Regions from separate parts of the Gracilibacillus salinarum genome, predicted to be linked through region 1. Evidence: riboswitches for the same ligand, from Rfam matches in the RefSeq annotation. Region 1 holds a riboswitch; each other region holds the start of a gene.
What was found. A riboswitch is a leader RNA that binds a small molecule or an ion and turns the genes downstream of it on or off. The one in region 1 is predicted to bind thiamine pyrophosphate.
Positions count from the first base shown of each region.

Region 2: another riboswitch for thiamine pyrophosphate. It lies ahead of MUN87_RS19005 (3-oxoacyl-ACP reductase); the one in region 1 lies ahead of MUN87_RS02495 (ECF transporter S component).
Region 3: another riboswitch for thiamine pyrophosphate. It lies ahead of thiW (energy coupling factor transporter S component ThiW); the one in region 1 lies ahead of MUN87_RS02495 (ECF transporter S component).

Region 1 is NZ_CP095071.1:498,311-508,929, reverse strand. Features, by position in the region: gene MUN87_RS02535 (hypothetical protein) at 1-33, opposite strand, end outside; gene MUN87_RS02530 (hypothetical protein) at 33-440, opposite strand; gene MUN87_RS02525 (RNA polymerase sigma factor) at 437-982, opposite strand; gene MUN87_RS02520 (CAP domain-containing protein) at 1,131-2,255, shown strand; gene MUN87_RS02515 (YckD family protein) at 2,283-2,603, opposite strand; gene MUN87_RS02510 (YkgJ family cysteine cluster protein) at 2,674-3,399, opposite strand; gene MUN87_RS02505 (energy-coupling factor transporter transmembrane component T family protein) at 3,447-4,241, opposite strand; gene MUN87_RS02500 (ABC transporter ATP-binding protein) at 4,247-5,677, opposite strand; gene MUN87_RS02495 (ECF transporter S component) at 5,679-6,272, opposite strand; TPP riboswitch at 6,373-6,479, opposite strand; gene MUN87_RS02490 (M24 family metallopeptidase) at 6,612-7,892, opposite strand; gene MUN87_RS02485 (DNA alkylation repair protein) at 8,236-8,481, shown strand; gene MUN87_RS02480 (small acid-soluble spore protein P) at 8,500-8,652, shown strand; gene MUN87_RS02475 (DUF4256 domain-containing protein) at 9,384-9,929, opposite strand; gene MUN87_RS02470 (class I SAM-dependent methyltransferase) at 10,063-10,619, opposite strand, start outside.
Region 2 is NZ_CP095071.1:4,021,492-4,032,110, forward strand. Features, by position in the region: gene MUN87_RS18965 (GNAT family N-acetyltransferase) at 71-520, shown strand; gene MUN87_RS18970 (hypothetical protein) at 862-1,200, shown strand; gene MUN87_RS18975 (MBL fold metallo-hydrolase) at 1,409-2,179, opposite strand; gene MUN87_RS18980 (Lrp/AsnC family transcriptional regulator) at 2,310-2,723, shown strand; gene MUN87_RS18985 (hypothetical protein) at 2,863-3,174, shown strand; gene MUN87_RS18990 (DUF5694 domain-containing protein) at 3,282-3,536, shown strand; partial or broken gene MUN87_RS18995 (phosphoribulokinase) at 3,578-4,161, shown strand; gene MUN87_RS19000 (anti-sigma factor) at 4,195-5,175, shown strand; gene MUN87_RS22345 (hypothetical protein) at 5,325-5,453, opposite strand; TPP riboswitch at 5,721-5,821, shown strand; gene MUN87_RS19005 (3-oxoacyl-ACP reductase) at 5,951-6,703, shown strand; gene MUN87_RS19010 (LLM class flavin-dependent oxidoreductase) at 6,772-8,079, shown strand; gene MUN87_RS19015 (hypothetical protein) at 8,154-8,324, opposite strand; gene MUN87_RS19020 (hypothetical protein) at 8,521-8,988, shown strand; gene MUN87_RS19025 (hypothetical protein) at 9,092-9,397, shown strand; gene MUN87_RS19030 (sigma-70 family RNA polymerase sigma factor) at 9,536-10,054, shown strand; gene MUN87_RS19035 (DUF4179 domain-containing protein) at 10,051-10,619, shown strand, end outside.
Region 3 is NZ_CP095071.1:2,254,138-2,264,756, reverse strand. Features, by position in the region: gene MUN87_RS10445 (Msr family ABC-F type ribosomal protection protein) at 1-55, shown strand, start outside; gene MUN87_RS10440 (aldo/keto reductase) at 178-1,017, shown strand; gene thiW (energy coupling factor transporter S component ThiW) at 1,777-2,277, opposite strand; TPP riboswitch at 2,364-2,478, opposite strand; gene MUN87_RS10430 (ring-cleaving dioxygenase) at 2,597-3,565, shown strand; gene MUN87_RS10425 (HAD family hydrolase) at 4,474-5,331, shown strand; gene MUN87_RS10420 (DeoR/GlpR family DNA-binding transcription regulator) at 5,540-6,310, shown strand; gene MUN87_RS10415 (sensor histidine kinase) at 7,126-8,856, shown strand; gene MUN87_RS10410 (response regulator transcription factor) at 8,872-9,651, shown strand; gene MUN87_RS10405 (ABC transporter substrate-binding protein) at 9,755-10,619, shown strand, end outside.

The sequences.
Region 1 (10,619 bases):
GAAAAATGCAAATACTGCAGATTTATTATTCATTACTTACCCTCCCCTTTTAACTTTTCGATCCATTGATCTGTCTTTAACATGAGATGCTCAGAGATAGATGGTTTTTGTTCCATTTGTTGATCATTTGTTGCTTGCATCACACCTTGGAATACACCAGATACTGTTAGAAGCACCGTGAATCCAGCCGCTATCGCGTAATGAATCAGTGCTCGATTTGTGCGGCCCTTCGAAGGTGTTACAATTGTTTTGTTCATTTGTTGCATGAATGTATTGGTAAAATCAGAAGATGGTGCGGCTTCATATGTTTGATTGTCTATCACATTAAGATATAATTCCATACAGTTGTCACACGTTAATAAATGATTTTCCATTTCCTCTCTATTATCGATAGATTGTTCTAGATACGCGATAACTTGTTCTTTCGAAAGATGGCTCATCTAAAATCTTCCTCCTTCCAATTTTCCTTCATCCATTTTCTAGCTCTGTACAACCTCGTCTTCACCGTCGTTTCTTCCAGACGGTAGCGATCCGCTATTTGTCTATAACTCAATTCCTCGAAATAATAGGCATGAACAACTAGTTGAAATTTAGCAGGCATCTGCTTGATCCGCTTTTGAATCATAGCGATTTGATCGTTAGCCATCACTTCTTCTTCGACATTCAACTTCTTGTCTACAGGATGAAAGCTTTCAAACGTATGTAATTCTTCCCGCTTTCGTTTCTTTTGGCGCTGGTGATCAATAGCTTTATGTAAAGCGATTCTTGATAACCAAGTTTTAAATCCTTGATGCTGATAGGTTGGAAGGGCATCGAGCATTTTGATAAATGCTTCCTGCGCAAGATCCTCTGCAATTTCTTGGTCACGAACGACACTGTATGTTACCTTAAAGACATGATGCTGATAGCGTTCTACGATCATCCGGATCGCATGCTGATTACCTGCTTTCATTTTTTCGATCAGTTTCGTCTCATCAATCATGCTCTCCCCCCTTCTAAACGGCTACACCATAATGGACGACATAAAGGAATAAAAAGTATACAAAATTATTCAAGTTTTTGATGCTTAAATTTTTCCAGATCGTGCTATAATGGTTACTATTAGATAACAAGCAGTCAGGAGTGAAAAATTGAGAACGTTAAGAGCGCTTATATCCTTGCTACTAATTGCTGGTATATTAGGCTTTATATATAGTGATGACTATCAGGAAAAAGGCATTAACGGTGTCTGGCAACAATTAACCACCGATGTAGAAAACATTAAAAATAATCCGCAGTTGGTAAGCACCATCGAAACAATGAAGTACAAATTTGAAAATGTGTACGAACGATTGACTGATTCAACTGCACAGCCACCAGCACCATCAGATGCAGAAAAACCTGAACTTACTGCACCTGACGAACAGTCGTTCTCCATCCATAATATTGAATTGTCTCAATCAAAGGCAAGCGTCACTGAACAATTAGGAGAAGCGAACCGGCAAAGTCTAAATGAATACGGAGTTGATTGGTACAGCTATCATGAAAATTATCAGAATTTCCTTATGGTAGCTTACAATGAGCAAGACCAGGTCGCTGCTCTATACACTAATCAAGATTTAATCTCATCCACAAAGGATATAACCCTTTCCAGCAGCAAAACAGATGTTCGTGACGCGTTTGGTGAACCATTAGATTCGATTCGAAAAGGTTTTACCCGCTATAAAATAAACGATAGTGAAGAGCAAGATACGTTTCTGATAGATGAAAGCTATGTTACTTTCTTCTATGATGTTCACCAGGATAACCAACTAGCAGCGATTCAGATTGTGGCCGAGTCGTTAGAGAATCAAAAACAAGATTTCTTCGGTGGAACAAGTGACGCCTTAAAAGAAGGATTTGAATACCAATTGTTTGACCTGACCAATGCATCCAGAGTCAAGTTCGGTCTGCCTGTTCTGCAGTGGTATGAAGAAGCACGAACAACCGCTCAAAACCACAGTACCGATATGGCAGAAAATAATTACTTTGGTCATAACAATCTCGACGGGCAATCTCCTTTTGATCGCTTAAAAGAGGATGGTATCTCCTTTCAATTAGCAGGGGAAAATCTGGCAGCTGGTCAATCGAGCAGTATCTTTGCGCATCAAGGTTTAATGAACTCAGAAGGTCATCGAAAGAATATATTACATGCTGATTTTCGCCTCATGTCGATAGGTGTTGCCATGAAAGAGGACGGCCAGCCTTTCTATACAGAGAGTTTTATCACGAAATAAAGCTTACCCGCGGGTAAGCTTTATTTGTTACTCTTTATCTTTTTTATGGTGATGTTTGTGGTCCCACATTGGAACAAATTTATTTTCTTCGAGCATTTTGTATTTCTTATCAAGATGCTCGAGAATCTTCTTTCCTTTTTCCTCGGTGAGCACGCCATATTCCACATACTTATTAATAATCGTCTTTTCTTTTTCTACCAATTCCTGCTGTAATGTCTTCATTTCGGTGATCTGTTCATCCGATAATGTCACATCGTTTGTTTCTGCTTGTACAGGGGAAAGGCTGATACCTGCTAGCAATGACATCATAAACCCTGCGATTAGCCATTTCTTCCATAATCTAATCATTTAATCACTCCTTTTTTTCTTAGTGTAACGTTATAATCGTCCTTTATACGAAAAAAAAGAATGAAAAAAATCAGATTGTCTTCATCCAATTTATTAATAAATCTTCCTGATATAAATCGTCGGGATACTGCACCATCGCGGTGTCTTCCTCTGCATATAAATACTGTAGTAATTCATTCAATGCACCCATATATTCCTGGTACAGAAATTCATAACTGATCGTTTCTTTCGGCATCTCATTGTCCTTACAAACAGACGGGTCCGTATAATTTACATAGGTTCTGCATGGGAGTGGCCTTATTTCATATGCGAGACATTGGTTAGTTTCTGTATCAAGCATCACACAAGGAAGCCCTGCTTTTTTATAATTATATTTGGCATCACCGTCAGTTACGACGTCGAGTTTACCTAATTGCTCTACCTCTTGTCCGTGCGTTTCATAGTACTGCTTTATATGATGTTTAATCTTATTTTTACGTGATACAGGCATCTGATCAATTGAGTGCTGTATTACTTTTGCCTCCATTTTGTTAATTACAATCGGGAAATAACAGCAGAATGCACAGCCCATTTGGCAAGTCGGATTTAATGAGACAGCAGTTTCCATCTGTTCCATCTCTTCCGATACAGCTTTCATCAATTGCTGATATCCCTTAATTATTTTTTGCTTAGTTGGTAAATCACTTTCTAACAATTGATCAACCACCTGGTAAAATGTTTCTTCATCTATACTATATTTTTCATTTAACTGTTCACATTTCGTTAAAATTTCGTCATATGTTAAATAGCTTTCCATCAAGTCATACTCCTACTAGTTTTGATATCTTCAACTAGTATAACAGATCACCGCACATTTTCTACTGGAAAAAGAGAAAATTCCATACTGAAATAAAAAGTCACAAGCATCCACGCGCCTAAGAGAATGACAAACAAAAGATCATGCAAGGAAATCACCATTTTGTAATAATAGGTTCTTTCCGTTTGTTTGGTAAATTGTTTGGCTTCCATTGCGACAGCGATTCGGTGTGCTCTCCGAATGCTTTGTGCCAGTAACGGAATACTGTATTGCTTCACTTTCTGATACATGCCCTTAACACCTCGCGGAAATACGACTCCTCTTACTTTCATAGCTTGGCGTAATGTCTGGAATTCTTCGAGTATAATCGGCAGCATACGAATTCCGGCCATAAAACTGTAGGCATATGCCGGCTTTACTTTCATTTGCTGCATGACAGAATAAAACAGATAGACCGGTCTGGTTGTTAAAGCAAAGATAAGACTTAAAATCCCAAACACCGTACTTCTTAATCCTAAGTGGAGACCACGGTAGAAGCTTTCTTCTGTAATATGAATCAGACCAAACTGATACCAAGTCGTTTCTCCTTCACCAAAGAATATCATTGCAGTAGCAGAAGACACGAATATAATTAATAGTGGTAACGCGAGCAAACCGATCATTTTCCACGTGTGCCCCGTAGCAAATAAATATATCAGAGTTGCTCCTATTATAAAATAAAGCAAAAAATTGGGATTATGAATAAACAATAAGCCAATAAATACAACTAGAAAAGCCATTAGCTTCATACTTGGATTTAATCGGTGCAGCCATGTTGAGTGATACGTTATCTCTCCAATCATTCGCCTCATCCCTCTCTTTGAATAGGTAATGGATATGTTGTCACTTCTTGAACTTGCCCCTGTTGCACACGCCATTCTCTAGTAGCGAAATGATGCACAATTTCTTTTTGATGGGTTACCATCATAATCGTTATCCCATTTCTGCGACAGGAGTCTAACATATCGAGCATAGCAAACGTGTTTTTAGCGTCCTGTCCAAATGTAGGCTCATCCAAGAGTAAGACCTCAACATTAGCGATCGTAGCGGTAGCAACACTTAACCTTCTCTTCTGCCCTACAGACAATTCGTAGGGATGTTGATCCTTGACATGAAATAAGTGATATTTTTTAAGATGATGTTCTATTTTCTCAGCAAGCACTTCCTCTCCACTATTTACTAAGGATTGAGCTAGCTCCTCATATACAGAGTTTGCAATGAATTGTAATTCCGGATTTTGAAATACATAACCCATTTTCCGGTAGTTACAATGAATTGATTCCTGTGGCAAATAATAATAAATATTCCCTTTTATACGAATCAGCTTCATGATGGCAAGTAAAAGTGTACTTTTGCCAGAACCATTCTCACCAGTAACTGCCAGCCAGTCCCCTTGATTAATGGTTGCCTTTTCTAATTCAATTTTTATTTTTTTCTGACGGTAACCTGTAAAGGAGTCGAAACGCATGACCGGCTGACCCGACATTGGCTTAGAGGGCCTGGCATTTGCTCGTTGCGCAAGATAATCATGCCAAATGTCAGGATACCAAACACCATAGCGATATAGCTTCTCACGAAATCTCGTAAAAATGGCTTCTGGTGTACCATCTCCCATTATATTGCCTGACTCATCAAGCATGATAACTCGATCGACAAAGGACAAAACATGCTCAATCTTGTGTTCGACAATGATAATCGTTTTATCTGCTGCCACCTTTTTTATCGTATCCCACACATCTACAGTACCTTGATCATCTAACATAGCAGTAGGTTCATCCAAAAAGATGACGGACGGCTCCAACGCCAAAACGGTTGCAATCGCAAGTCGTTGCTTCATGCCACCTGACAATTGTTGAATCAGCATATGATTGTCAGCAAATGATAAACCGACTTGCTCGAGATACTCTGTTATCAGGCCAGGCATCTCCTCACGATCGACACCTCGATTTTCAAGAACGAACGCTATTTCTTCATCGACATATGGCATGCAAAATTGTGTGTCCGGATCCTGAAAGACTATGCCGTACGCGTCAGGTACAGTACGAGACTGATATTTTAGAGGAATGTCGATAACCTCCGGAATTAATCCTGCTAATATCTGCATGATGGTTGACTTACCAGAACCCGAAGGACCAATTAATAAAACCTTTTCCTCCTTCGGAACGGATACAGAAAAGTCGTTAATAATTGTCCTGGACTGTCCTGGGTATTTCGCTTTTAAATGGTTAATTTCGATCATGCTACGACCCCGTTTCTTTATCGGAAAAATGATAATCTTCTTCGGATAACGGACGAATTATCTTGGTAACACCTGTTTTATCCAATGCTAACACTACATAATAAGCAAAAACACCAGTGATCACAATAGCACCAATCGTCCGATTAACAATTAATAAACTTACATTCCACCATGCTAACGTATCGATATAGCCATAAAACACATCCAGTATTAACGAACCTATCGTAGCACCGATGGCCGCCAGACAAGTGACAAACAATCGATAGCTTTTGTAACGAAACATTGCAAACGCAAGCTCACAGCCTAGTCCTTGCAGGATGCCGTATAGTAATAATGAAATCCCCCAGGATCCTCCGAAAAGAAATTCACCCTGAGCTGCCGCCACTTCAGCTAATAATGCAACACCTGGCTTTCGAATAATCAGGAAAGCAACCGTAGCCGCCATAAACCACATACCATAAACTAGCTGATCAACTTGCAAGCCAACCACAGAAATCACATTGTATAATGGTCCCCAAATTCGGTAAATCACACTAAAAATAAAAGCAATGACAATCGTAATTAAAATGTCTACCAATGTTAATTTTTTCTTCATCTTCTCCCACTCCTTCTACATATTTTCTTTACCACACAAAAAAGCCACCTTCTCGCACGCAAGAAAGTGGCTATACGTATACTTATTCAACTCATATGTATAGGAATAGTCGCCACTTCCCTACGCTGGTATAAACCAGATCAGGTTCTAAGGGTCTTAAAGTATCACTTTAATCTCAGTCTTGTTAAGACACCCCTAGTGGATGTGTTTCGTATATTAAATTCGACTTTATCATATCAGATTTTTCCAGATTGTCAAGAATTAATGAAAGAGAGAAGCTAATTTATAACCTTGTGCAAACCAGCGTGGGCAGTACTCCTGCTAATTCAAGTAATATATTTAAATATTATTATTTGCTGCCAATACACTTGTTTTATTTAATAAAAAAGGACGAAAATAACCATTTAGATTTGATAATGGTAATATTTCAGGTTGCAATTTTATTCCTAAAACATCTATCATATAAAGTCGTCGTTGTTGCATTCTTTCCCAAACCATTGGATAGTTTTCAGCAAGTTCGATTCTTAACTCTTTATCAGCAATTGCCACGCCATCCTCAGCACTAGCTCCTCCATATCCTGCGACTTTTGGGATAATATCCATCTGTAACATCATGCCACTTTTAAACGTGATAGTTGAGTCAGGATAAACCGGTGAAGACATCCATTCTTCAGATGCAGTTAGATGACCGGGATTTAAATGCCAATTATATTCTGATTTCGGAAGAACCCTTTCGATTAAATGATACATATCCTTTCCTGTCATACCAATTGCAATATTTTCGTACCAGGCAACAGTAGCAGCATAATAAGGGATGGCTAACCTCTCTAAATAATCATTTAGCTCTGAAGGTAATTGCTTAGCTGAGGAAACGACATAACCAGATCGACTAGTTAGTCCACCTCTATACCCAAGTGTAGAGGAAAATGTATCTCCTACACTAACTTTTTTTGCCCGGGGAGCAACTATAGCATTTGTAAATCTATCCCCAGTAGCCACGATAGTTTGAACATTATTCGGTTGACCAAAAGCGGCCAATTCATCTGCGAGTTCCATTTCTGTTTTGCCTGGTTCGATATTGTCCAACATATTCAACATACGTGACGAAGCAAGTGTAGCACCGAATTCATAGTGAGCAATCTCATTGGCATTCATCTTCGTGCGAACTCCTTGGTCCGGGTTGATGAACAAATCAGTTGCATTTTTGACTATTCCAGACTCACTCACCATTTTCTGCACTGTATCTACTATAAAAAAAGGCACATCGTATAATTGTTTATTGTCTTCCAAACTGCTCGTAAATAGCTTCCAACCCACCATACCAACTTGCATATCCTTTAGAATACCTGCCGACTCAAACAACATTTGTAATGTATCCGTATTTCCCATTGGTTGATTCGGTAATGAGAAGTATGGTGTATGAATTGCCTCTACGGTAATTCGACTGTATTGATGCATTCGCAGTGACTCATTGCCAAGCAGCATATATGCTTTCCCGGTGATGTGCAAGACTAACACAGCCTCTTCGAACCTTGGCTCAAAACCAGTCAAGTAGCCAAAATTTCCGCCATGTTCCCGATCAGCATAAATGACCAATACGTCGAAACCTTCCTCTTTCATTCGTTGTATTATTCTTTTCTTATGCGATAGCATCGTTTGATCTGTTAAATGAACAGGACTAGTCACCTCTAAGTTGGTTGGAGCAACGACTTCTTGATAGCGGATCCTTTTTTATAATCATTCATGTTATTGACTCCTTCTTGTATTTATCTACCTTACCGATTAAATTGCCTTCGTGAATTCCTGGTTGCTTTACATGTGGATCGACTCATTTTATTTTGTGCAAAATATAGGATCGCTAATCAATTTTGGTCTCGCATAATTTAGAACGAATTAGAGAAAATAAAGATAAACATTTATCAAAATCGAAGACTTACTATAAAAAGTAATGGAGGAATTATAATTGACTCAGCCTTATAAGTGTCCGAAATGTAAAACAAATCGGTCGCGCTTTAATGTAATTGAACAAATAGCAAAGCCAGTGAAATTAGACATGGAAACAGGAGAAATAATAAATGATTACGAAAATGAACCACTGGAGATTTTTCATATCGCCTACAACGGGCCTAACCAGAGAATACAGTGTGGTGTATGTGGTTTAATTGAAAATGAGGAATCGTTTATTAAATATGCTAATTCACTGAACTAACGAAGGAGGATGAATACAATGGCAAAAAACCGAAAAGGTCCAAAGCAATCTGAACAACCTGATTTACCGAAAAGCCCTACTCAACCATACGGAGAACCGATGGCAGGCTCTCATAAAGTAAAGAACCAGAAGCACTCCAGACAAAAGCATAATAAATCGCATGATATGTAGATTGAACAAAGGCGCAAGCGCCCGTTTAGAGACGTAGCGAGTGGAGCGAATCAACTGAGATAAAGGAATCACGGTGAGCTTGCGAATCGATGATGACTTATCGTAGGGCGATTTCGCGAAGTCGCCTAGTCTCTGGGCGCTGGAGCCGGACGTGGCCGTTTCTGTCAGCGAACATCATATAGCCTAAAATTTATACTTTCTTGACTTATCAGAAAAACCGGGCTTAAACCGCCCGGTCCTCATTGACTTAATTAATAAACAACTTCCTATAATATGGATTATGTCAACTAGCCATCGCTAGCCAAGCAGCCATATTGATTGCACCATAAATAACAGCTTTTGAATAACATAATGCCTAGAACTACTGCTTTTAGCTGTACCGTAAGTTGTAGCACTTCCCATAAGCGTAGGAAATAGGCGGAGACTCCCGTGGGATCAGCGCGAGCTGAAGATCCACTTAGGAAAAGAATTTTCTTTCCTAAGTTAGCTGAAGCCGTGCCCCACAGGACGCGGAGCCTATTTCCGGAGCTTTGCTAAGCAGATAAACGATATCAAAATGACCATTTGGCAATACAGTCTTTGTTGACATAATCCATATTATATGAACTAAAATTTATGTTCAATGTGATTACTGCTGTGACTGCACTTTAATACCTTTGTTGACTGATAAAAAAGGGGATAGTGTAACAAAATCGCTGGATCGCGAGTATTGTTACACTAACTTTCATTACTCAGACTTTTAGTGCCCCTCGGAAACCTCTGGCGGCATAATAGGAATCTGCTCCATTATGATAAGTAAACACGGTATCATAACGTCGGTCACAAAAAATTGCACCGCCATGATTTCTTATTTTCTCAGGTGTTTTCACCCAGCTCGATGTTTTCTTATCAAATTCTCCAAGCTTTTGCAATTTTCGGTATTGTTCTTCCGTTAAGAGCACAATACCCATTTCATTAGCCATATCCATTGCAGTGTTTTCAGGTTTATGTTTTTTCCTGGATTCCAATGCTTCGCGATCATAACAAATGCTTCTGCGACCTTTTGGACTTTCTGCAGAACAGTCAATAAATAGGTATGCATCCGTGTGTTCATCATATTCAACAACATCCGGTTCCCCACCAGTTTCTTCCATTTTATTCAGTGACCACATTTTATCCGAATCAGCTTCCAGTTTTGCTTTAATTTTATCCCAAGTATACCCTTGATGGCGTTCCATATTTTTCTCGAAGCGGTCTTTTAACACACCGAGCAATGTTTCACACTTCTCAGGCGACATTTCTATTTCTTTGGTCAATTTCTTATCTCCTTTCGTTATAAGCACAATACCCTCATGTAAATCGTACCATATTTTTTAATAAAGTGAGAATTCTATCAGTGGGAGTATTGCGGGTAGTGATATAAGTAATTATTTAACTGATAGTATACTTTACAGCTCTTGTAGCGATAAAAGTTTTAATATATTTGTCCAATATTCTGCTGCCACCAAAATCATCTTCATAAAAACCAGTTATCGCAAATCCTGCATCTATTTGTCCTTGCATTTGGTCTTCTAATGTATGGGCGTATTCGATTGTCTGATCGGAATGAATATAGTCTGCGATATTGTCCTCTGGCAAATAATCTAATGTGCAAGACGGTATAGAATGCTGAACATCTAATATACCTTCTCTTTCTTGCTCATCATCAAAAATCCATAATAACGGGTTTGTAAAGCCTGCAATTAAAACACCTTTATCTTTTAACACTCGTGCAATCTCATTCCACACCGTACGTACATCATTGACAAATAAATTTAAAACCGGATTTACAACCATATCAAAATATTGATCTTCGAAATCGCTGAGGTCGGACATATCTCCCTGGACCGTGTTTAAAGTAAGTCCATCGCGGTTTGCTACCATTTCGTCTTGTTGTAATTGCTTTTCAGATATATCTGTAACGGTTACCTCTGCGCCAGCTGCAGCTA
Region 2 (10,619 bases), 1.3 Mb from region 1:
GCTGTAGTCAACATTCAGAAAATTTCAAGATAACTCAAAAAGCATTTAGAATTGAGGTGTAGGCAATACAATGAGCAACGTGCATTTTAAAAATATTGATGATACGAATGAATGCAAAGTTAGAAATATTAAATTAAAGAGTGGACAAGAAACATTTATCGAAACGGTAGATGAATGTTTAGATGAAGCGAAAATCCATCGTGAATGGCATCCAGTAGCTATATATGATGCTGATGAAATAATAGGATTTGCTATGTACGGTTCTTTTGGTCCTAATAAAGATACTTGGATTGATAGAATAATAATAGATAAAAAATATCAAGGTATGGGTTACGGAAAAATTTCGATGAGGAAGCTTATTGATATCGTTTCAGAAGAATATGGAGTAAACGTTATATACTTAAGTATCACTGAGGACAATAGAATTGCCTATAGCTTATATGAGAGTATAGGGTTCGAGTTCATGAATGAAAGGGATCCGAATAATGATGAACTTATGTTTAAGTACACAGTTAGATGAGTGATGGAGAGGTCTAGTTCTAAAAATTTCCAAATTCCCGTGAGATGTATTGCTTTTGATTAATGTGCCACCGAATATTAATCAAATCAATACCACACGGATGCTGAAGACATACGGTAGAATAAGCCGCCCATCTCCTATGAAAATAAATTTAATAAAGTGAGGGATATTCTATTAAAAAAATATTCTTTATTGTCATATTAATTTGTATTGTTTCCCTAAGTGCTTGTAAACAAAAGGATGATAATTCAGATGAAAATATAGGAACAGAAAACTTAAATAATCCAGACGGCAGACTAACTTACGGAGAGAGTTACAAAGATAAAGATAAAATAGTAACGATGCATACAGCATATGCAGAGAGAACAGAGGGCAAAAAGGATGCCGAAAGTATGTTCACCATCTCTTCAATTGTTTCCATCGAAAATGTTGGAGAAATGTCTTTGATTACAGAAAACTTAAATTATCATTTAGTCCATGGTGAAGAAAGATATGAAGGTGAGTTTTTAGATAATCAAAACCCTTCAATTACAAAAATAGAACCCACGGAAAAAATAACTCTCAACATATCTTTCAAAGTTCCTTTTATTCAAGACTCATACAAATTAATAGTTGGTAGTTCAAGTTCATCATCAGATGAGCCTTGGTATATAAATGATTTGGATAAGTATGAATACTAAAGTAAATGTAATTATGTATACAAACTAGCGAAGGATAACCTCAATATTGCTACAGTGGTATTTGCTTTCATGATCAAATATTGAAAAAGCTGGATGCTGTCAAACCAGCTAAAGGATTATGAGTAATAGTAAATAATTTATGAGTCGATAAGCAACATGTGATTATGATAATGCAGACAGAAAGTGCTCACTTTCTGTCTGGGTAACTTTAATACAAGTAAGACTCTCCGTCATCTGGAACAAACACATTAGAAGTAATACCTTTTTCATTCATGAATCGCTTTAATTCATCCCTTGATAATGTCCAATGGTTGACAGCCTCCATGTGAACAGCAATTATTTTAGCTTGTGGAGCTGCTTGGTTGACCTGATATACATCCTCTTTCCCCATAACTAAAGAACCGCCTTGACTGAATTGATTATCGCCTGCATTAACAATTATAATTTCTGGTTTGTGTCTGTCTATTTCTTCCTCGACTCCATCATACCAGACCGTATCACCGGCGATATATAAAGTTTTCTCTGATGAATGTTTGAAGACAACGCCGCACACATGTCCAGCTAGCTTTAGGATCTCGCCTCTTCCATGTTCACCTTTCGTTTTCGTTAACTGAATACCTTCGAAGATTGTATCCTCTTGTAAAACCTCGACATTTCCAAAACCATCGTTTCGAATGGTGTTTGCGTCTTCTTCATTTTGGGTGAAAAGCTTGATTTCTTTTGGCAATATTTCTTTAGCAGCATCATCCCAATGGTCAGGGTGAAGATGTGTTACGATAACGGCATCTGCCTGGATAATATGATTAACACCGACCGGCAGGCTAACTAAAGGAAATAATTGATCTCCTTGTGGCGCGCTTGAAGCTGGATTTGGCATAGGCGGATAAGCGCCTTTTTCCGCTAGCATTGGATCAATTAAAAACTTTTTCCCTGCGTATTCAACCATTAATGTTGCATTTCGAATTTGTTGTATCTTCATAACAATTAACTCCTTTTCGTTGAAAATTTCTCTACACAATGTATATTCTAAACTATGACCTATTCACAAATACATGGATGAAATAAAGTCTTTTACCGATTTGACTTTATTTATGAAAGGAGGGAAAGAAATGTTAGACAGAACGGATTTTCTTATCATAGATGAATTATCCAAGAACAGCCGTATTACTATGAAGGAATTAGGTGAAAAAGTGCATTTGACTGGACCTGCTGCAACGGCAAGAGTAGAAAAATTAGAAGATAGTGGTATTATTGAAGGGTATAGTATTCAACTTAACCAAGTTAAAATGGGATATGATATCCATGCTTTTCTGACGATTATTACACAAACGATTAATCATCAGCCATATTTAGCGTTTCTAAGAACTCGTGAGCAATATGTAATCCATCACTATAAAATTAGTGGAGACGGTTGTTATCTTCTTGAATGCAAGTTCACATCCAATGAACAAATGAGTCACTTCTTAGAAGATTTAAATGAGTATGCAAACTACAAATTATCCATAGTGATTGATGAAAAATGAAAAGGGTAGGGGTCAAGACGGTCAGCGATTGGATCGTCTTTTTTAGTTTCAAGAATAAATTAATAAGAATAATATGGAATATTATGTTAAGATATTGAGTGAAACGCAGTATTAATAAACTAATAGGTGGAATCTATTTATGACAAACGATAATCAAAAATCAAATATCGGCTTTACACTATTCAAACCTACAGGCGTAAAACATGAATATTCAGTTGTTGATGTACACAATAAGCAAGTCACTGGAACGATATCATACAATGGGAAAGTGTATATGACTGTTCATGTAGATCTGAAAACAAATACTGTGGACATTGATGGAAGTATTAAAGAGCTTGAAGATATTGCGATGGATAAAGCATCCTACATCGATCTGTTTAAGAGCCAGGCGGAATTTTTTGTGGAAAATAATATACGTGACCCAAAGAAGTATTACAAGCAATTTGAGTAAGCCATATTATGTATAGTGATTTGGAGAGGTGTTTTTGCAAAAAAGAAATAAGACATTGACGAAGCTGCTCCAATCTAGACACGTCATTGATGGAGCCCTACAGATAATTGAATAGCGAAGAATCTGTTGAAAAACTTGAGAAAATCTACTTATCTTCTGTTACGATAACGGATGACAAAGGCAGAAAAACAGGATTCGATTTTTTGAACAAATGGATGGAAAGAGAATTGATGATCTTTAATAATGTCTTGGATGTAAGCGATTCATATGATCGGATTTTACTCATTATTGGTAGTGATCATCTCTGGATGCTGAGGAGATTATTTGAAGGGAAATGGCTGGAGAGTTATCAACCCTTTTAAACATAGTAACCTGCAAGCCATTGAACAAACTGGAGGTAAAGATGGACTACATATTAAAAAAGCTAGCCAATTTGATAAGCAGTCAAGATCGAAAAATGATAATTGGCATCTCAGGTCATGGTGCATCTGGACGGATCCATATATTATAGAATCAGCTGCTATGAGGAAATATGCTGTTATCAATTATGAATATAAGAATGAAAATCATCAATATAAAATGACAGCTTGTCATCCTGGTGCTCATCATATAACTGCTTTAGAAAGAGACATAAAAATGATCAGAGACGACTTGGATTTATACACTCTGGCAACACATTATGATCAGAGTCATTATATATCTGCTGAGAACGATGTAACTATTATAGAAGGAATGAGTGTGGCGTTTTCCAATCTGGATTTATTTGATGTAACAATTTACTTATACACGAATGGTGAAACGGAATTTACCAGAAGATCCACAAGAGATATTGCTGAAAGAGGCGCAGATATAACAGCACTAAAGCAATCTCACAAAGAACGCAGAATTCAATATGAAGTATTTATGCATCCTTATCATCAAAATTTCGATATAGTTGTGAAAAATTCGAATGAAAAGTATTGCATAGAAAAAGAAGAACTAATTTGATGGCTGTATGAACGAAAAAGTAAGGATGGAACGATGACAGAAAAACAAATGCTAAGAAACTCAAAATTCACGCTTGCATTTCGGTTTATTCTGACATTAATAGCTGTGTTTTTTATTTATGCGTTTTATATGATGGTTACGAATATAGTATTTGATAAATCAGCGATTGGAAAAGAAAATATGTATTATTCCAGTCTTGCGCTTGAATGGACAGTACCCAATGTGCGAGGTGATTTTGAGATAAAGGAAGAAGACCTGTCAGCTTTCGGAACAAAAAGTTTGTCCTATAATGTATTGAAAAAGGTTGGGACAGAAGATCTTGTAATTGGTGAGGCGCAAATAACGAAACGACTGTCCAGCAGTTATTCAACCATTACTTATAAATATCCAGGTCAAAAGAAATTAAGTGAATTTTCCTTTTCGCTACCTGAAGACCCACGTTCAGGAGGAAAGTTAAAGGCTAATACTTCACCAAATGTGTGGGGAACATTGGAGAAGCTGCCTGAAGGAACAGTGGGCGAGTTAGCTTTTTCCACTACAGATTTTATGAAAGCTGAGCAGCTGATACAATCATTAGCTGATTATGATCTTCGCGTATTATGGATGCCTTTGTATACCGGGGAGTTCGTTAATTATGATCCCTATGGCTGGACTGGTGGAAGCAATTTAATGATGTTATCCGATGTAATTGGTTTAACAGGCGGTATGGATCATGATGAAAACTATCATCAGTCACTCTGGATTACCTGGTTAGATGAAGGTTCACTAGAGGATAGCAAGCAGCTGATGTTAAAGAACATGGGCGACCTTCTTGAAAAGCCTGAAAGTTATTATCAGGATTTCCTGCGTCTCGGCCATTTAGAGGAAAGATATCAATATCTTGAAGAAGAAGGTTTTTCTGTATATGGGGCTGTTGTAACAGGTCCTGCAAAAGAATTATTAACATTGCAGGAGGCTGACTTTGTTCAGGGTGAACAGCTAGGAGAAGTTGAGTTGTGGAATTGGGAGGAGTGAGGACGTTACGAGGCGGTATCATAGGGTCTTTAAGACTTATGCCACGGAAAAGGGATTTGAGCATTATCGTTCTCAATCAGAGGGTAAAAAATGACCCGAATTAGTGGAAGGAAAAGGAGCAAAAGATTTTGCTCCTTTTTGTGTGACAGTTATTTCTTTTTCAAGTGCCTAAGATAGCCCATGGATGAGGCAAATGCTGCTGTTCTTGCAGGGACGCCTTTTTTCATTAGGTTCTCTGTCGTTTCTTCAATTTTTTCGCCGACACCTTTGCTTTTCAAAGTAAACCCTCCTTTCTTTCTTATTATGTGTGGCGGGAGATATATCAATACGACCAAAGCTTATCAGTACCGGATATCACAAAAAGAGGAAGTCAAAATGATTCTGAGCAGACGTTGCACTGTTCACGGTTTCAACAGACCGAACCTTGATGAGAGTAGTAGTGCTATAAAGAGCAGGGGAATAATAAAATATGTGAAGAATAACATGAACAAGTCATATTACCTTGACATAAATTTCTTTAAACGATACTATTAAAAATAATTTAATATATGCACTAGGGGTGTTATTTAACTGAGATGAGTATTACCTCAAACCCTTTGAACCTGAACTAGTTGAAACTAGCGTAGGAAAGTGTAAACTCTAATACATACTTAAAGAGCGACTGTTCTTTATGCTTAATATGTAGTTATTTAGTTTTACGCAATTTTCCTATGGGAAGGTTGCGTATTTTTTTTATTTAAGTTTCATCAAAATTAAAAATACAGGAGTTGTTATGATGAGTAGAAGCGTATTAGTAACAGGTAGCAGTAGAGGTTTAGGAGCAACCATTGTAAAGACGTTGGCACAACAAGGTTTTCAAGTGGTTATCAATTATTATCAAAGCAAAGATGCTGCTGAGAAGCTAGTTTCTGAGATTGGTGAAAAGAATGCGATTGCAATTCAAGCTGATGTAACAGATCGTAAAGAAGTAGATAAATTGATAAATAAAGCAACAGAATATTTTGGTCAAATAGATGTTGTAGTTAACAATGCATTAGTAGATTTCAAATTCGATCCAAACAAACAGAAAACCTTTACAGAACTCACTTGGGAGGATTATCAAAAACACCTAGATGGTACGTTAAAAGCAGCATTTAATGTAGTTCAAAGCGTCATACCTCAATTCATTGAACGAAAAAATGGAAGTATTATCAATATCGGTACTAATCTATACCAAAATCCAGTTGTACCCTACCACGAATATACAACAGCTAAAGCTGGATTAATAGGATTCACACGTAATATCGCTTCTGAATTAGGACTATATGGTATAAAAGCGAATGTCGTTTCAGGTGGATTATTAAAAACGACTGACGCCAGTGCTGCTACAACTCCAGAAGTATTCGATTTAATTGCTCAATCAACGCCATTGAAGAAGGTGACCACACCTCAAGATGTAGCCAATATGGTTGCTTATTTATCTTCGGTAAATGCGGACGGTATTACAGGTCAGAATTTCACAGTTGATGGCGGTTTGACAATGAACTAATTGCTTAATCTTTAAAATAAGGAGTATGCAAGTCAATTAATAATGCTCTATTTGGAGGTGTGAAAAAAATGACAAAGACAAAAGGAAAGCAGCTACACTTAGGAGTTTTGCTGTATGGTTGTGGACACCACCAAGCAGCTTGGTTAATGCCAGATTCAAGCGTTGAACGGATTGGCGACATTTCTTATTACCAATCTTTATCACAAATAGCGGAAAAGGGGTATTTTGACGCAGTATTCTTTGCTGATAATCAGTCATTTAAAGCGAAAGATTCTAGTGATATGCCAGCATTTTGGTTTGATCCAGTAGTCAATTTAACTGCTATTTCTCAAGTGACAAATCATGTGGGATTAGTCACAACAATTTCAAGTACTTTTTCTAATCCTTTTACAGCTTCACGACAACTATTAAGTTTAGACCATATTACAAAAGGACGTGTTGGTTGGAATCTCGTAACGTCAATGACTGATTTAGAGGCATTAAATCATAGTATGGAAGAACTACCTTCTCATGACAAACGCTATGAAAAGGCAGATGAATTCGCTGCTTTAATGAATAAGTTATTTCTTTCATGGGACAGTAAGGAGTTTCTACATCATCGAGAAGAAAGAAAATTGATAAATCCTTCAAACATTCAGCCTTTTCATCACGAGGGTACTTATTTCACAGTGAATGGACCATCCACTACGCCAAAAAGTCCGCAAGGCAAACCAGTATCCATGCAGGCAGGGGCATCGAAACAAGGCGTTGCATTAGCTGCAAAATATGCCGATGCAGTCTATTCCGTATCGTGGAACTTAAACCAAGCCAAAAAATTTCGTGAAAGATTAGATGAACAAGTTAAACATAGCGAAGACAGCGATAGACATATCAAAGTATTTCCAGGCTTAGTAACCTATGTAGGCCGTACTCATGAAGAAGCGCTAGCCAAAAAAGCAGCATTAGATGAGCAATTACCTCTTGAAACAGCCTTAAAACAGTTGAGTTTCTTTATTCAACAAGACTGTTCTAATTGGGAAATTGATAAAGAAGTACCTCCATTACCCCCAGTAGAAGAATTTACTGGCCCAGTTGGACGTTACGAAACGATACTAGAAATTATTAATGATAAACAACCTACAGTAAGAGAATTATTAGGATATCTAAATGCAGGTGGTGGACATCACACGCTGATAGGCACACCCGACGAAATTGTGGATCAGATGGAAGTCTGGTTTGAAGCAGGTGTGGCTGATGGATTTAATCTTATGCCTCCTACATTACCTGGTAGTTTAGAGGACTTTGTTGAACTTATCGTTCCTGAAATGCAAAAAAGAGGTATTTTCAGAGAAAAATATGAAGGTCATACCTTTCGTGAACATTTAGGGTTGGCATAATAAAATGACTCTACTAGTTAAGGGGTGAGATGCTGGTATTAGTCTAAAAATGCATATGAGGGGATAATTTTTTATTATGTATCGGCCGTGATAAACGCAACCAATGGTTCGAAAGAGATCATTAGTGTTAGTATGTTTTCGATATCCAAAGGGATGATCCCTTTCCTGAATAAGTCTTCAAGCTCAGTTAACTGATGTAAAGCCTGATCGAGGTCATAAGTCTCATCGAATAGTTCATAGGACATGCCACCTAAAGTCTGTTCATGGTGCTTAAAATAGTAGAGAAAATTACTACGATTTTGTGAACTGATCAATTATTCTACCGGATGTTTTCTTATATTTACATCAGAATTAGACGATCATCAAAAAGGTCGTTCTTATTTATGTGGAATATTATGTTAGTATAGATGTAGAGAGAACTATGTTAAGGAGCAATATAAGATGAGTGAATTAAGTGATTTGTTATCAAGAAAAGTGATAGCAGCTACCATTTCTGGTTCGTTATTTGCTATCCTGTTAGGCTTAGCAGTTCCTAATCCATTCAGTGAAATTACATCGGTTGGTCAATATTTTCAAAATGTAGCCATAGCAGTTCGGGTATATCTTATGTATGGTTTTCCAGTTATCCTCTTGTACGCCACCATAACGTCTACGATAAGCGATTATATTGCCCATTGGTTAGCTGTACACACTAAGGGGAATTTGAAGATATATTTTTCATTAACATTTCATGTTCTTTTCGGATTGATTTTACTTTGGTACAGCTTGTTTGCATCTATATTGTATTTCATCACGGATTATGTGTTGATGAAGAAAAATATTTACAAATGGAATAGTGCTCTGAAAAGCTTTTGGATTCCTGTTTTCGTTTGGGGAGTTTTTGTAGTGATTACATATGTTATTGGCTGATTATAGTGGATCTTGAAAGTGAGACATCCAGACAGCGTCAAAATGAATACATTGAAATACATAAGTTGATTCTTAAGATTAACTTGTCTAAAAGGGTGGAAATATGGAATTTAATTTTTGGATGCATATTACCGTTTTTATAGCTCAATTAATTGGCTCACTTTTAGCGATAGCCGTTTTCTCCTCTATATTTGTTGAAAATAGAAAAAGAGGATATCTATATCTTGCATGTATATGTGGAGGAATGGTTTATGGATTAATTTTAGGATTTAGTGGTTCAACTGTACTGGGGATAGGTATGTTAATCATTGATGTTAGTGTACTTATCGTTGCTTATTTTGATACGAAGAAAAAGCTGAATGAGCTAATGGATAACCAGCTTGAGGAAGGCGAGAATTTTTCTAGATAGCGTGAGAAAAGTGTAGTATTATCAAATTTCATTACGCTGATAAGAAAACAAGAATCTCAAATTAGGAGATTCTTGTTTTCTTATTGAAACGTTTTAGTATTATTTGGGGTCTAATTATTGAAGCGAAAGGAGGAAAATATGTCGGACCAGCAGATGATTAATAAGGCAAGAAGGGGAAACCAGAAAGCCTTTCAGGAATTGATTCAACAAGAAAAAAATAAGCTTTACCGGATGGCCTATATGTATGTAAAAAATGAAAATGATGCTTTAGATATTGTGCAGGAAACCATATACAAAGCGTACATATCAATTAAAAAACTAAAGAAAAATCAATATTTCTCGACCTGGTTAACCCGAATACTGATTAACAATGCCTTGGATTTTATAAAGAAAAACAAGCGGGTCATACCTATTGAAGCAATGGAAGAGTTTCGGACAACCGAAATTTACGAGGTAGAAGATCACATCGACTTGGTTGATGCAATTAATCAGCTGCATGACCAGTATAAAACTGTTATCATTCTCAGGTATTATCAGGATTTTACGGTGAAACAAATTGCAGAAACATTGAATTGCCCAGAAGGAACGGTAAAGACTCATTTACATCGTGCAGTTAAACAGTTAAAAATGTATTTAAAGGAGGAAAGTATTCAATGAACAATAACTTTCCGAATTTTAAGAAGGATATCGATCAAATAGAAATTCCCGAAAAGAAATTGAATCGTGCGGTAGAAAGTGCGATAAAACAAGGTAAAAGAAAAAACTGGAGTCTAAGCAAAAAAATAACCTACTTATGCAGTGCCGCAGTAATATTCATTTCTCTGTTAATGGGTTCCACATTTGTTTCTCCCGTCATGGCGAAAGTTATTTCAAATGTTCCTTTACTAAATCAAATCTTACAAAGTATGGATCAAACGGAAGATAGGAAAGAAATGTTAAATGAATTATATAACAAGGTAAGTGAATCGTTAAGCAAGAATTATCAAGGTGTAGTTAGTGTCTCCATGTCTAGAATGTTCACCTACGACCCGCCTGAAATAAACATTTTGACTGAAGATAAAACCCTTGAACAAGAATATGGAAAAGAAATAGAAGGAATGATCAATGATTTAGCAGACTCGTTCAACATAGGTGAAGTTAACATTTCTATAGAATTAAAAAACGATGATTTTGCTGAGGTAAGCAAAGAGGACAAAGAACAAGCAGAACGCACCGATCAATT
Region 3 (10,619 bases), 1.8 Mb from region 1:
AAATGTTGCAGATATACAGTTTCAAATCAATGCCAAACAAATAGAACGCTTGTGATGATGAAGCCACCCAGCTATGCTTGGTGGCTTCGTTGTGCCACGATCGTGAGCACAATATTTTAAAATTAGTATTAGAATGTGGCAATATAGGGTAAATGAGATAAAAAGGAGGAATTGAAAATGGTAAACAGTTTACAAGCTACTACGACCTTACATAATGGTGTGAAAATGCCATGGTTTGGACTTGGTGTCTTTCTAGTAGAAGAAGGCGAAGAAGTCTATCAATCTGTTAAATGGGCACTCGAACATGGGTATAAAAGTATTGATACAGCAGCTATTTATGGAAATGAAGAAGGTGTAGGAAAAGCAATAAAAGATTCTGGCATTCCTCGTGAAGAATTATTCATTACATCAAAGCTTTGGAATGGTGACCAAGGTTATGACGAGACATTACAAGCATTTGAAACGACATTAAATAAATTAGGATTAGAGTATCTCGACCTTTATCTTATTCACTGGCCAGTGCCGGATCAGAATAAATACAAAGAAACATGGAAAGCAATGGAGAAACTTTATAACGATGGAAAAATCCGAGCAATTGGTGTAAGTAACTTTAAAGAGCATCACTTAGATGATCTGATAAAAGATGCAGAAATTACACCAATGGTGAACCAGGTTGAATATCATCCACACTTGCAGCAACGCAATTTACATGATTATTGCAAAGAACACAATATCCAATTAGAAGCTTGGTCTCCGCTTAAACAAGGGAAAGTACTGGACGATCCGACTTTGACGGATATCGCAAAACGCCATGGTAAGTCAACGGCACAAGTCATCCTCCGTTGGGATTTACAGCAAGGTGTTGTGACGATTCCGAAATCTGTCAAACAGCATCGTATACATGATAATGCGGATGTGTTTGATTTTGAACTGACAGATGCAGAGATGAAGCTGATCCATGATATGAATAAGGATGAGCGTGTTGGGCCAGATCCTGATACGTTTAGTAAACGGTAAAATAGATAATTTAAAAAACGATCGCAATGAGTGCGATCGTTTTTTATTATCAGCCTGAAAATATATAAGTGAGGTCACATCAGTAATCATATGGAACATGATTAGAGTTCCTATAATATGGATTATGTAAACTAAGCATTACTAGCCAAGTATCCATATTGAGATTTTTTATGTGATAGAATACCGCTCCGTCCAACCACTTCGCGTCCTGCGGGGCACGGCTGAAGCTAACTTTGTGAAGAAGGGCACTTCACAAAGTGGATCTTCAGCGCCTGCCTGTCCCGCGGGAGTCTACGTGGTTGGCCTACGCTATGGCTTTGCTCTACAACTAATAATACAGCTAGTATTTTGAGCGGTATCCTTTAGTGTCTATACCTCATCTTTAATATGGATAATGCCTAGAACTGCTGCTTTTCACTGTTACATCCGTTGTAGCACTTCCCTTAAGCGTAGGAAATAGGCGAAGACTCCCGTGGGATCAGTCGTGTGTGAAGACCCCGCAGTGAGCGATTTTTGCTCGCGAGGAGGCTGAACCCGACCCCACAGGACGCGGAGCCTATTTCCGGAGCTTTGCTAAGCAGATAAACTATATCAAAATGAGCATTTTGCAATACAGCCTTTGTTGACATAATCCATATTATAGGAAGTTGTTTATTAATTAAGTCAGTTAGGACCGGGCGGGTTATGCCCGGTTTTTCTTAAAGCATAAAGTATCTCATTTTTCTAAACAAATAAAGCATTGATTCAACCAAGTATTCTTTATCTGTTTGATACACTTTGACGCATGAGTGGGGCGTCTTTTACTCTTGATATAATAAATAGTCTAATGATAGCCCCGGTTACACTGCTGACAAGGAATCCTGGCAAAAATGCGAATGCGCCAACAGATGATCCCATCAATACTTTAGCATACGGTACAGAAAGCAGAGAGCCAAGGACGCCTGTCCCGACCATTTCACCTATACCAGCGAATGTGCGTTTATTCGTCCATCGATATAAATAACCTGCCAGTAAAGCTCCGACCATTCCACCTGGAAAAGCAAGCAATGTACCAAGCCCTAATAAATTTCGAAGTAAACCAATCATAAAGGCAATGGTAACTGCTGGGATAGGACCTAACGTTACCGCTGCCATCACATTCACCGCGTGCTGAACAGGGTATGCTTTGGCAATACCTGTCGGAAACCAAAGAAATTGCGAACCAAGTGTCCCGATGGCGATAAATACAGCCATTGTGGTTAATAATAATGTACGATTCATATTTTTCCTCCTTTTGTTATCATAAGGGATCACAGCTGAAGGAAAATAAAAAAGCCAGATTCTAATAAAGAACCTGGCTATACGTATCAAGTATATAGCTACTTCCCTACGCTGGTATAAACCAGATCAGGTTCTTAGAGTTAAAAAGCTTATGCGCGCTTTTCTCTCAGCCTATGCTCATAGGCACCCCTAGTAGTGATCACACTTATGTCATTAACAAAAATTTTATCAAAAAATAGAAAAAAGTCAATAAGATAACTATCTTGAATTCGAGATAAAATCACGGTATACTAATTGTAAAGAAATGGAGGAATGCATCATGCAATTAAAAGGAATTCACCATGTTTCCGCGATCACTGCCAACGCGCAAGATAACTTCAATTTCTACACAACTATTTTAGGAATGCGACTTGTAAAAAAGACGGTCAATCAAGATGACACGAGCATGTACCATTTATTTTATGCAGATGAAAAGGGAAGTCCGGGAACCGATTTAACCTTTTTTGAAATAAATAATGCGGGACACACTTATACTGGTAACAATAGTATCTCGACTACCTCATTACGTGTGGCAAGTGGTCAAGCGTTAGCCTATTGGCAGGATCGCTTTGATCAGTATGATATCGTCCATGATGGGATCAGTGAACAATTTGGTCGCCAGGTGTTACCTTTTCAAGATCATGAAGGGCAAAGATTGACATTGGTTTCTGATGAAAAGAATACAGGAGTTGCTGGCGGTGTTCCCTGGGACGGAAATGGAGTGAAAGCGGAGAAAGCTGTGATTGGATTAGGTCCCGTTCACTTTACCATCCCAGACTTAACTCCAACAAAAAAGGTGCTTACGGAAGTGCTGGGGTTCCGTCATGAAGGTAGTTATTCCCTTTTAGATGGTCGTGAAATCAACGTTTTTGCTACAGGAGAAGGCGGAACGGGAGCTGAAGTTCATGTAGAAGTTCGACCAGGATTACAAAAAGAACGGCCTGGCCGCGGCAGTGTACATCACGTTGCTTTTCGTGTTGAAGATGTAGAGGAACTAGAAGCATGGCGAGATGTGATTCGTCAGAAAAGATTACCAAACTCAGGAATTGTTGATCGTTACTATTTTCAATCGTTATATTTCCGTGAACCAAATGGAATTTTGATTGAATTGGCAACAGATGGACCGGGATTTGCAACCGATGAGAATATGGAAGCATTAGGCGAATCCTTGGCATTGCCACCTTTTTTAGCGGATAAACGAGAAGAAATCGAAGCAAACTTAACGCCATTGGAAACGAATAATAAATAAAATATCACCACACGCATATAGCAATAATGCGTGTGGTTTTTATTTAACGTTAGGATAGCCTAATATTTAAAGGTTTCGTACACTTTTTGACAGGAACAGCCAAGTCTAGCGCCCAGGAAATGGCGACATCCTGCATCGTCATCGTCCTCCGATAAAGAAGATGTAGAGGGGTTCCTATAATATGGATTATGTTAACTAACAGCTTAGTGGTTATTTTGAAATATTATGTGTGGTATGATGCCGCTTCGGCCAACCACTTCGCGTCCTGCGGGGCACGGCTGGAGCTAACTTTGTGAAGAATAACGCTTCACAAAGTGGATCTCCAGCACCTGCACAATCCCGCGGGAGTCTCCGTGGTTGGCCTACGCTAGGATGTGGTCTCTACAACTTTTGTAAGACATAGCATATTGATCACTGTATATATATAACAGCAATTGAATGAATAACATAATGCCTAGATCCACTGCTTTTAGCTGTTCCATATGTTGTAGCACTTCCCTCAAGCGTAGGAAATAGGCGGAGACTCCCGTGGAATCAGCGCGAGCTGATGATCCATTTATGAAAGAAAAGCATTTTCTTTCATAAATTAGCTGAAGCCGTGCCCACAGGACGCGGAGCCTATTTCCGGAGCTTTGCTAAGCAGATGAAAACTATCAAAATTAACTACGTGTCAGACAGTTCCAGTTAACATAATCCATATTATAGGAAGTTGTATATCATTTATGTGGGCGGATTATGCTCGGTTTTTCTAATGGTTGGAGCGGGTTCTAGAGGACAAATTTAAGAAGAAACGTAAAAGCTGTCTATATGAGTATCCTCTATTAACACCACGGAAAAATCACAAATTATTTATCTGCCAACCTCATATGTTATACTATTTTCGTTGTTATATGAAAGGGGACAATCACATGAATGAGATAAAAGCTGTCTGTCTGGATATGGACGGAACGATTTTGAACAACCATAATCAATTGGAGCAAAATACGAAAAACGTGATCGAACAAATTCGGCAGCTTGGGGTCAAAGTATTTATTGTCACAGGACGCGCTTATAAAGAAGTACTAGATATTACGGAAGGTAATGTAGAACTTGATGGCATTGTTACGGCGAATGGCATGATTACGTATTTGGACGAGGAGTTATTACGTCAGCACCATTTATCGACAGAAGTTATTGACCGTGTGATTCAGTTAGCCAGGGACCATCAGATTTTTTATGAAGTACATCCGGTTAACGGGAATCGTACTACTCTAAAAATCGACCAGCCTTACATGGAACAAATGATAAAGCAGGACAAGCCAGATGAAGTGGGCCTGCATGAATGGCTGGAAAGAGAAGAAGCGATAAATCAAGCTATCGATTGGGTCGACGAACTGCCTGCTGTTCAATACGCGAAGATCTATTGTTTTGCTGATCGTCATCAGCACATGCAGCAGTGGATCTCTGAATTAGATGAACTCAAGCAGGATACTCCCTTTTCTACTTCTTCCTCATCCCCACATAATGTGGAGGTGATGGTAGCTAATGTGAATAAAGCAACTGGTATCTCAGCATTATTAGAACACTATGATCTTAATCCTGAATCGGTATTAGCTATTGGTGACAGTAATAACGACATTGCAATGATGGAGATAGTCGGTTATCCAGTTGCTATGAAGAATGCGACAGATCAGATCAAGAAAATAACAAGGGTAACAACTGAACAGACGAATGATGAAGAAGGAGTATATCACTTCTTAAAAGATTTCTTTCAACACAAACTGTAAAAGGTTTGTGTTTTTATTTGTATTTGTTTCATTCTGTGATAAAATGATAGCAAACATATTCAAAAATAAACAGTCAAATTGTATGCGGTTACAAAATAGAGATGGAATACGTGTTTGTTTTGTATAGGAAAGAAATAGTTGAATTTTGCTTAGAAATTGCCTATAGTCAGTAATAGAATGTTTGAAGAACGAAGGTAGGAGAATGGTCATGTTAGTTGCCGAAAGACACCAACGTATAGTAGAAGTCGTTAATCAACGAAAAAGTATTCGAGTATCAGAGCTCGCAAGTTTGTTTTCTGTGACGGATGAAACGATTCGCAGGGACTTGGAAAAATTGGAAAAAGAAAAGAAGTTAGCCAGAAGCCATGGTGGCGCAGTCAGTATCGCCAACTCCCAGGATGGACCGGAAATTCCTTTTCAAGAGCGAGAAGTGATGTATGTCGATGAGAAGAAAGCAATTGCCCAGGAGGCAGTAAAACATATTGTCGAAACAGATAAGATTTTACTGGATGCCAGTACGACAGCATGGTATGTAGCGAAGAACCTTCCAAATATACCGATCACTGTCTTAACCAATTCAGTTAATGTCGTACTGGAATTAAGTAAGAAAAATCAAATTACAGTTATTTCAACTGGTGGTACCTTATTACCCAGATCGTTGTCATTTGTTGGACCATTAGCTGTAAGTTCGTTGGATCTGTATCATGTCAATAAAGCTTTTCTTTCCTGTAAAGGCGTCCATCTTGAAAAAGGGATGAGCGAATCGAATGAGCAACAGGCACGGGTTAAACAGAAAATGATTGATATTGCAGATACTACTTATTTACTGGCAAATCATCAAAAGTTCCATATCCGAGCATTTGCTCATGTAGCACCAATCGATAACGTACAGCGAATTATTACGGACAGCAATGCCCCTGAGCAGCAAGTATATGATTTGAAAGAAAACGGAATAGAAGTTATCCAAGCACTTCGTTAATCATTAACGAAGTGCTTTTTTTTTACAAATAAGAAAGTATAGTCATAGAAGTAATCAATGCTAAATATGAAGATGGTTTCTTATAATATGGATTATGTAAAATAAGACTGTATTATAGAATGATAATTTTGATATATTTTATCTGCTTAGCAAAGCTCCGGAAATAGGCTCCGCGTCCTGTGGGGCACGGCTTTAGCTAGGCTACTACTTGAATTACTTCCTTGCTGCCTTGTGCCGAGGAAGCTCACTTCGAAGCGATACTTTCAGACGCAGGCACAAACTAAGTGGATCTTCAGCTCTTGCTGATCCCACGGGAGTCTCCGCCTATTTCCTACGCTTTAAGGAAGTGCTACATCATATGGAACAGCTAAAAGCAGTGGAACTAGGCATTATGTTATTCATTCAATTGCTGTTATATATACAGTGATCAATATGCTAGCTCTTACAAAAGTTGTAGAGTCCATATACTAGCGTAGGCCAACCACGGAGACTCCCGCGGGACAGGCAGGCGCTGAAGATCCACTTTGTGAAGCGATCTTTCTTCACAAAGTTAGCTTCAGCCGTGCCCCGCAGGACGCGGAGTGGTTGGACGGAGCGGTATCCCAGCACTTGAAACATCTCAAAATTACCGTACCGCTAAGCAGTTTACATAATCCATATTATAGGAAGTTGTATATAATTACGTTAATTAAGTGCAGTAGGGGATGCCTTGTTTTCTTAAAAATTTGTTTTTTGTATAATCATTTCATAGTATAATAGTAGCAGACTTTGGTTATCGCATAAACAAAGTATTATGATAGTTTGGAGTGTTTCGCATGATGCAGTATATAAGGAAATGGAATACATTAAGAAATCAACTGCTTGTCGTCTACCTTGTAGTGATGGGTATGGTGTTATTTATTGTCAGTGCTATTACTTTTATTCAAGTGAAAGATTTACTGCAAAACAATGCTGAGGAACAAATGCAGCAAACGGTTTTGGAATCGTCAGGTCGTTATGATTCTTTATTTGAGCAGTTGAATATGGTAACCAAACAAGTGATCACAAATGAACAAGTACAAGATGTGTTACAAAGAGAAGCAAACGGAGAGACCACATCATTTAACGGCAGACAATCTTTGATGAATACGACCAATTTGATTCAGGCAAATACAGATGGTATTTATGCGGTTGAAATTTATAACAGCAACAATCAACGTATTATTCCAATTGATTCTACGGTCTTAACCGATCGTCTTAATCGCAGGTGGATAATGAAAGCGGATGCAAAGGGCGGGCAATTAGTTTGGATGGGAGAAGATCCATTAGATCATAATTACTTTCTTGTAGGAAGACGGATTAATTTAATTGGCGATAACTTTAATCCTGGTGGTTTTATTGTTGCACGGGTAAATCGGAATTATTTTCAATTAAATCCTAATCAATCGGAAGATACAAACGAATACAGCATTCTAGTGGATGAGCAAAAGGAGCAGATTGTAAGTAATTATCCAGACGAAGAATTAGGAGAAATCCTGAATACGGAAGAAGAGACAATTAACATGGACGGGCAGGAATACATGCTTGTCCAGGAAACATCCGAAATCACGGGCTGGACCATGTATAATTTGTCACCTGTTAATCATTTAACAGCAGGTATATCGACTGTACAGGCTGGGATAGTAATTGCAGGACTGATTGGACTGGGCATATTTTTTATTTTCGCTTTCTTTCTGTCGACTTTTATTACAAGACCGATTACCAGATTAACGAAGACGATGAGACAGGCAGGGGAAGGAATGCTGGCCCATAATCCTGTCATTCATTCTACTAATGAAATTAATGAACTTAATCAAACTTATAATCAACTAGCAGAAGAAACCAACTATTTAATCGAAATGGTATATGAAAAAGAAATTATTAAAAATCGTACAGAGCTGAAAGCGATCCAAGCGCAAATCCACCCTCATTTTTTGTTTAATACGTTAGATGCATTGTATTGGTCGTTAGATGAAAAGGAGGAAGAAGAGCTTGCGAATGTCGTCTTGGCAATGTCAGAATTATTCCGTTATACCATTGCAAAGGAACAAGAAGATGATTGGGTGACGATAAAAGAGGAATTAGAGCACATAGACCGTTACATGCAAATTATGAGAATGCGATTTGGTGACCGTTTGAATTGGCGAAAGAATGTGAATGCCGATTGGCTGGATGTACGAATTCCTAAGTTAATGATTCAACCATTAGTAGAGAATGCCATCCTTCACGGTGCAGGAAATGTGACGGGTTCTAGTGTCGTGACAGTTGCAGTAGAGGAAGTAACTAATACAGAAAGGCTACGAATTATAGTATCAGATGATGGTCCTGGTATGAGTGAACAAAAACGTCAGGAGATACAGCGCAGAATAGAGGGAAGCATTGCTGGTGGTAATAAGCGACATGGTTTAGCTTTACAAAATGTACAGCAACGATTACGTATGTTCTTCGAGGAAGATGAAACACGTAAGATTATCATCGAAAGCGAGGAAGGTACAGGTACTAAGGTAAGCTTCGAAATTCCAATATAGAAGGGGTCTGTTAGTATGAATCAAAAAGTAATATTGGTTGTAGATGATGAGCCGAAGAGTCGTCAAGGAATCAAAAAAACAATTGAACGAACCTATATTGATCAATTTCAAGTTATCACGGCAAATGATGCAAAAGAAGCAATGGAACGCATCGATCATCAGAAGGTACATGTATTGATTACTGATATCCGTATGCCCGAGGTGTCAGGGTTAGAGCTGCTCAAGCAGTTAAAGACAAAAGCACAAGAGCCAGTCGTGATCGTAGTATCCGCATATTCAGAGTTTGATTATGCGCATGAAGCACTGGAACTAGGTGTCGTCAATTATTTATTAAAGCCAATTGCAAAAGAAAAGCTGATGAATGCAATTGAAAAAGCAATAGATGTAGAAAAGCAACGAGAAGAAACGGGCATTTTTTCAAAAATGATTGACGGGAAGTTATTAGAAATGCAGCAAAAGAGTAAGTACAGTCCTGGAGTGGAACATGCACTTGACTATATTGAACAGCACTTTGATAAGGAACTGACCTTGAAGCAAGTAGCCAGTGAAGTACATTTGAATGCCAGTTATTTAAGTGCGCTTTTTAAAGAAGAACTCCAGATTACCTTCAGTGAATATGTAACTAGAAAACGAATACAAGAAGCGAAAAAACTACTGTTATCCACTAATCTCACCATTGCAGAAATAGCAGAAAAGACAGGCTATCATACATCTAAATACTTTATTAAGCTATTTAAGCAATATGAGAATTTGACACCGAACAGTTTCCGTAAGCAAAATGTAAGCGATTCCTAAAATAAGTGGTATTTTACCTAATCGTTGTTACCTTACGGATAAATACCCTCGGTGATACACTTAAACAGAACTTAAAAAATATGCTAAATGGGGGTATTCAAAAATGATACATGCGTGGAAAAAGCTTTTGCTGCTTATTGCTTTCGCTACAGTATTAGTGCTTGCTGCATGTGGTGGTGATTCAGATGAAGCAAGTTCTGGTAATAATGAAAGCGGTTCAGATGGTGAGGGTAAAACTATTGAATTTATGCACTTATGGCCAGAAGGAAGCTCTAAACAGCATTACGAAATTGTCGAAGGAATTATCGATGAATATGAATCTAATCATTCAGATGTCAAAGTAGAAGTAGAAATATTAAGCAACGAACAATACAAAGAAAAATTGAAAGTGCTTTCTACATCAAATGAATTGCCCGATGTTGGAATGACTTGGGCAGCAGGCTTTCTGGAGCCTTATGTAAGCGGTAATATGTTTGCTTCTTTAGATGATTTATTAGAAGGACCATTAAAGGATAAATTTGTCCCTGGTACAGCAGAAGCATATGCTATCGATGATACTACTTACGGTTTACCACTAGAGCTGAATATTACACCATTGTTTTACAATAAAGCTATTTTTGAAGAAAATGGCGTAGAAGTTCCAGAAACATTAGAAGAGTTTAAGCAAGTCGTACAAACCTTGGTAGATAACGGTGTGACGCCAATTGCACTAGGAAATAAAGATCGTTGGACTGGATCAATGTGGTATATGTACCTGGCAGACCGGATCGGTGGTCCGCAAAGTTTAAATGATGCCATCAACAGAACTGGCAGTTTCGAAGATCCATCATTAGTTCAAGCTGCAGAAGAACTAAAGAGTTTAGTAGATATGGACGCGTTTCTAAACGGATATAACGGTTTAGGGAACGATGAAGCAAAAGGCTATTTTATTAATGAGCAGGCTGCGATGTATTTAATGGGATCTTGGG